Linked DNA regions of Mesorhizobium onobrychidis. The protein of the gene in region 1 binds, or shares a complex with, the protein of each later gene. Links are inferred from orthologs where the notes say so. Each region holds a gene or a part of one and is shown in the gene's direction. Other genes may lie near its edges.

Region 1 (3,160 bases):
CCATCCAGGCGAACATGCCCCTGACGAAACGGTCGTGTTCGGGCATTTGCTTGAAGGTTTCCAGAGCCTTGCGGCCGACCAGGCGAAAATCGCCGACATCGCGCGGGATGTCGACCGACGTCATTTTCTCCAGCAGACGGTAGAAGAGACTCGCCGTAAAGCGCTTGAACCAGGATTCGCCCTCACGCTTGACGCGGCGGGCATAGACGATCTCGAAGCCTTCCTTCCACTTCGCCACCAGATCGAGAACCACCTCCGGCGGGTCTTGCAGGTCGGCATCCATGACGATGACGGCATCACCCGCAGCAGCGTCCATGCCGGCCGTGATCGCGACCTGGTGGCCGAAATTGCGGGAAAGCTCGATCAGCCGGAAGCGCTGCTCGACGGCGACCATGTTTCGAAGGTATTCGACGCTTCCATCGAGGCTTCCGTCATCGACGAAGATCGCCTCAGCCTCTCCATCCAACCTGCAGATCAGGGAGTTGATCCGCTCGATCAGTCGAGGCAGCACCTGTTCTTCATTGTATATGGGAAGGACCAGCGAATACCGCGGCGGCGACACGTTCACCGCAGTCCTGATGCTTTGGATCACAGAGTCTCGCATGCGGTTGAAAATGGAACGCAAGCTACAAAGTTCCAAGGACACACAAGAAATCGCTAAATTTAGCGGTTTCGGGCAGGTGCCGATCATGCGTGGGAAAGGACAAAGGCGTTACCGCAATCGAACGTCCGCATGTGGTCGGAGCACGGCGTCAATGGGCCATCGGCCAGTCCGAATTCGCCCCGAAGCAGCCTTTGAGGACCCGCTCCGATCATGCCGCCCAAAACCGGGTGTCTGCTGGCCGATCTGCCCCGTTTGCCACTTCTGCCATTGCACAAGCCTCATCGGAACAATAGATGGTGCGGAGCGGCCGCCCCTTATAGCCGGCGGAAAAACAGGATCACGCGCATGACCGATACGCTGGACCCAGCGAAATTGACCGACCGCGTTGCGGCCCTGGTCGAGGCTGCCAAACGGGCCGGCGCCGACGCCGCCGACGCGGTTGCGGTGCGCGGCCGTTCGACCGGCGTGTCGGTGCGGCTTGGCAAGGTCGAGGGTACCGAGGCGTCCGAGAGCGAGGATGTCTCGCTGCGCGTCTTCGTCGGCAAGCGGGTTGCGAACGTCTCGGCGACGGCCGCGTCGGATCCGAAAGCACTGGCCGAGCGTGCCGTAGCAATGGCGAAAGTCTCGCCCGAAGATCCCTATCAGGGCCTCGCCGATCCAGCCCTGCTGGTCAGGAAGCCGCGCGACCTCGATCTGTTCGACGCGACGGAAGTCTCCGCCGACCAGTTGAAGGAAGCAGCGCTGGCCGCGGAAGCGGCGGCCCTTGCCGTCAAGGGCGTTACCAATTCGGCCGGCAGCGGCGCCAGCGCCGGGCTTGGCGGGCTGGTGCTCGCCACCTCGCACGGCTTTGTCGGCCACTATGTCGCCTCGCGTTTTTCGCGCTCGACCAGCGTCATCGCCGGCGAGGGCACCGGCATGGAGCGCGATTATGAATTCTCATCGCGCCAGCATTTCTCCGATCTCGACGCACCCGAAGACATCGGCCGCAAGGCCGGCGAACGCGCCGCGCGGCGCATCGGCGCGCGCAAGGCGGCGACTGGGCCGGTCGATGTGGTGTTCGACCCGCGCGTCGCCCGCGGCATCGCCGGTCATCTTGCCGGCGCCATCAACGGCGCGTCGGTCGCGCGCAAGACCAGCTTTCTGCGCGACATGATGGGCAAGCAGGTAGCGGCGGTCGCGATCACCGTCACCGACGAGCCGCTCCGGCTCCGTGGCCAGGCGTCGCGCCCGTTCGACGGCGAAGGCATCGAGGGCGAAAAGCTGCTCATGGTTGAGAAGGGCGTTTTGAACCACTGGTTCCTATCGACCTCGGCCGCGCGGGAATTGGGGCTGACCACCAACGGGCGCGGCTCGCGCAACGGCTCCTCCGTCTCGCCGTCGTCGACCAATCTTGCCATCGAGCCGGGCGAGCGGACGCCCGAGGACCTCATCAAGTCGCTCAAATCAGGCTTTTACGTCACCGAAGTGTTCGGCCAGGGCGTCGACATGGTGACTGGCGAGTACAGCCGCGGCGCTTCCGGCTTGTGGATCGAGAATGGCGAACTCGCTTATCCGGTCGCGGAAGTGACCATCGCCTCGAACCTGAAGACCATGTTTCTCAACATGGTTCCGGCGCGCGATCTCGATCGCAATTTCGGCACCGCCGCACCAACGCTGCTGATCGAAGGCATGACCCTTGCTGGAGCTTGACCAGGTCACTTCCGCCGCCGGGGCTCGCGAGGATCTGCCGCTGCTGCGCGACGCTGCCCGCGAGGCGGGTGCCATCGCCATGCGCTATTTCGGCAACAATCCGCAAGTCTGGATGAAGGGCGGCACCTCGCCGGTGAGCGAGGCCGATCACGCCGCCGACGCTTATCTGCGCGAAACCTTGCTTGCAGCGCGGCCGGACTATGGCTGGCTGTCGGAGGAAACGGCCGACGATCCGGCAAGGCTTGCCGCCCGCCGCACCTTCGTCGTCGATCCGATAGACGGCACGCGCGGCTTCCTCGAAGGCCTGCGCTCCTGGTGCGTCAGCGTCGCGGTGGTCGAGGACGGCCGCACGCTTGCCGGCGTGCTCGAATGTCCCGCCACGGAGGAGACCTATTGGGCGCTGCCCGGTGAGGGGGCGTTCCTGAATGGCCGTCGCATTGCCGTGCGCCGCCCGGCAGCGATGGTCGAAATTGGTGGGCCGAAGCCGTTGATCGCCCTGATGCCGGCGGAATGGCAGGGCCGGCTGGGCCGCGTGCCCTATATTCCCTCGCTCGCCTACCGGCTGGCGATGGTCGCCAATGGCAGGCTCGACGCGACCTTCGTCAAACCCAACGCACATGACTGGGACATCGCCGCGGCAGATCTCATCCTGCGCGAGGCCGGCGGCGCATTGCTCGACCAGAGGGGTCGCGCACCGCGCTATGCCGGCGAAGTGATCCACCACGGCGCGCTGGTTGCCGGCAGCGGCGAACTGCTCGCCGTCCTCTCCGCCGTCGTCGCAGGGCTGGACGGTTGAACATATCATCAATGGTTCCAAAGTCGGCGGCTTTGGTCTAGACCTGTCACAAACTCACGATATGTGAAGGA
Region 2 (3,119 bases), 930 kb from region 1 along the record:
CGAGGACCGTCCCGAGATGGGGCTTTCCGTCGTCGTGCTGCGCACCGCCGACAACAAGGCCGAAATCCTGCGCGTGCTGGCGCCGCTCGGTGTGCTGCTGCCCAACGGACTCGGCCTCAATGTCGACGGCAAGGACATCGGCCGCGCCTATTTCGTGCGCTGCTTCCAGGACGGCTGCTATGCCGAGGTCATTCTCGAAAAGCCGCTGCTCGACACGCTGAAGACCGGAACGTCGGCCACCTTCATCGTCTTCCAGACGCCGGAGGAAGGCATCGGCATTCCGGTCGAGCTCAAGGGTTTCGCCGACGGTTTCGCCGCCCTGCCTTGAGACTGCACGTTTGACTTTAAAACTGCTCGATCCTGACGACTTCGAGACCTTCAAGCGAATTCGCCTGGAGGCTTTGCGCGCTGCGCCCGAGGCCTTCGCCAGCAGCGCGGCGGAATGGGAGAATCTCCCCGACGAGGAATGGCGGCGGCGCCTGACGAACAACCCGGTCGTCGTCAGCTTTCGCGGCGAGGAGCCTGTCGGCATAATGGGCCTGAAGCGGCAGCGGGCCAGCAAGATGGCGCACCGCGCGAGCGTCATCATGGTCTATTTGCGCGACAGCGAGCGAGGCGGCGGATACGCCGTCGGGATGCTCAATCTGCTGCTCGATCACGCCCGAGCATTGGGCATAAGGCAGGTCGAGTTGGCTGTAAGCGCCGAAAATTTAGCGGCCATCCGGTTTTATCAACGAGAAGGTTTTCACGAAATAGGCTGCATACCTGCCGGCTTTCTTCATGAAGGCCGGGAGATCGACGAAATCGTGATGGCACGCCGTTTGACTTAGGATCGCAGCGTTCCATCGTGAAGATTGCCGAACGGCGCCCTGGCGCCTACATGCAGTAAATTGCTTATTGAAGGGCCCGCGCCATGAACAGCCTCATCGGCCAATTCGACATTTCCGACGATCGCATCAAGCAGATTGTCGCCGAGACCATCAACGGCGCCGACGACGGCGAGTTGTTCCTCGAATACAGCGAAAGCGAAGCGCTGATGTTCGACAATGGCCGGCTGAAGACCGCCAATTTCAACACAGACCAAGGCTTTGGCCTGCGCGCCGTCGCCGGGGAAGCGAGTGGCTACGCGCATTCCAGCGATCTTTCCGAAGCATCGCTGCTGCGCGCGGCCGACGCCGTCTCGACGGTCAAGAGCGGCTATTCCGGCACGCTTGCTGCGGCTCCCGCCCGCACCAACCGCCATCTCTATGGCGACGAGAACCCGATCCCCTCGCCCTCCTTCGAGGCCAAGGCCAAACTCCTTCAGGAAATCGATGCGTGGCTGCGAGCCGAGGATCCGCACGTGCGACAGGTGACGGCGTCGCTCGCCGCCTCCTGGCAGCATGTCGAGATCGTGCGCGCCGACGGCCAGATGGTGCGCGACATCCGCCCGCTAGTCAGGATCAACGTGTCGGTGGTGGTCGGCAATGGCGACCGCCAGGAGAGCGGCTCCTACGGCATGGGCGGACGCAAAGGCTTTGGCGAATTCCTGGTCGAGGAGAGCTGGAAGCACGCCGCCAAGGAAGCGCTGCGGCAAGCGCTGGTCAACCTCGAGGCCATCCCGGCCCCGGCCGGCACCTTCGACATCGTGCTGTCCAGCGGCTGGCCGGGCGTCATGCTGCACGAGGCCGTCGGCCACGGGCTGGAAGGCGACTTCAACCGCAAGAAGACATCGGCCTTCGCCGGGCTGATGGGCCAGCAGGTGGCCGCTAAGGGCGTCACCGTCGTCGACGACGGCACCATGGCCGAGCGGCGTGGCTCGCTAACAGTCGATGACGAAGGCACGCCGTCGGCCCGCAACGTGCTGATCGATGACGGCAAGCTTGTCGGCTACATGCAAGACCGCCAGAACGCCCGGCTGATGGGCATGAACGCGACCGGCAACGGACGGCGCGAAGGCTATGCGCACCAGCCGATGCCGCGTATGACCAACACCTACATGACTTCAGGCGACATGGAGCCGGACGAAATCATCGCCTCGGTCAAGAACGGCATCTATGCCGTCTCCTTCGGCGGCGGCCAGGTCGATATCACCTCGGGCAAATTCGTGTTCGGCTGCACGGAGGCCTACATGATCGAGAACGGCAAGGTGACGCAGCCGATCAAGGGCGCCATGCTGATCGGCAATGGGCCGGATGCCATGCATCGGGTTTCGATGATCGGCAACGACATGAAGCTTGATACCGGCATCGGCATGTGCGGCAAGGCCGGCCAGGGCGTGCCGGTCGGCGTCGGCCAGCCGCATCTCAGGATGAACCAGATGACGGTCGGTGGAACGCGGGTTTGATAGAAGCTGCCGGCTGGTTTTGTCTTACATTCAGAGGATGCGCCTATGGCTAACCCGGAAAGGCTCATGACCACTGTCTCGACCAAGGGGCAGGTCACCCTGCCCAGCGCGATCCGCGAGCGGAGGCAATGGGGGGCCGGCACACGCCTTCTGGTCGAGGACACCCCGGAGGCGTGCTGCTAAAGCCTGTGTCGGCGTTTACCGCCACGCGGCCGGAGGACGTGTTCGGGTCCCTGCCGCATAGCGGCAGGCCGAAGACGCTGAAAGAAATGGACGTAGGTGTGCTCGCGGCGGCGCGGCCAGTTCGAACTACGCTAAAGCCATGAAGCCGGCGTTTTCGGCAAGCGATGGTCGGGATCGATGATCTTCAGACGGGGTGCGTTGCTCTCGTTCCATCGCCAGAGGGCGACGCAAGTGCCGCCCGGCGACATGAAGGACGGGTAGATCACACCGTGCTGCCTATCGGCAATCAGGCGATCTCTCAGCGTGTGCGTGTCAGGCACCAGGCCTTGATCCATGATGTCGCGCCATTCACATCGGTGAATGTCTGCCGTGACGCCGAACTTGGTCAGCACGTCAGCGTCCGTCAGGTCGGCCAGCCGCGCGCCTGAAAGTTCGAGCTGCGCAATCAGCGCCGGATGCTGGACAAAGCCCTGATTGTACTCCGCCCAAGCAGTGGACAATTCCCGCGCGGCATAGATCGCCGGGGTGCCCACCGGATTCCAGCGACCGCCAAAGCGGGCCGCTCCTTCGCCGGAAAGCGGCAGATGCGCCCAACGCGGCACGAAGGCAC

Evidence for each region. The genes of interacting proteins can lie anywhere in the genome.
Region 2: the proteins of IHQ72_RS25100 (region 1) and tldD are in contact, whole or in part, in a solved structure (PDB 5NJ9), measured with the Escherichia coli proteins. The link is inferred for Mesorhizobium onobrychidis from one-to-one orthologs.

What each region holds. Positions count from the first base shown.
Region 1 is NZ_CP062229.1:5,046,878-5,050,037, reverse strand. The notes cover bases 182-3,121. They hold IHQ72_RS25100 (TldD/PmbA family protein), read left to right. Parts: upstream 182-949; coding sequence 950-2,293; downstream 2,294-3,121. Other genes in these bases: IHQ72_RS25095 (3'(2'),5'-bisphosphate nucleotidase CysQ), read left to right, coding at 2,280-3,089; IHQ72_RS25105 (glycosyltransferase family 2 protein), read right to left, coding at 182-511. Outside these bases: more of IHQ72_RS25105, read right to left, coding at 1-181.
Region 2 is NZ_CP062229.1:5,976,702-5,979,820, forward strand. Bases 199-3,119 are described here. They hold tldD (metalloprotease TldD), read left to right. Parts: upstream 199-913; coding sequence 914-2,326; downstream 2,327-3,119. Other genes in these bases: IHQ72_RS29510 (invasion associated locus B family protein), read left to right, coding at 199-328; IHQ72_RS29515 (GNAT family N-acetyltransferase), read left to right, coding at 339-830; IHQ72_RS29530 (RES family NAD+ phosphorylase), read right to left, coding at 2,641-3,119. Also shown: more of IHQ72_RS29510, read left to right, coding at 1-198. UniProt on the Escherichia coli protein: Metalloprotease involved in CcdA degradation. Suppresses the inhibitory activity of the carbon storage regulator (CsrA).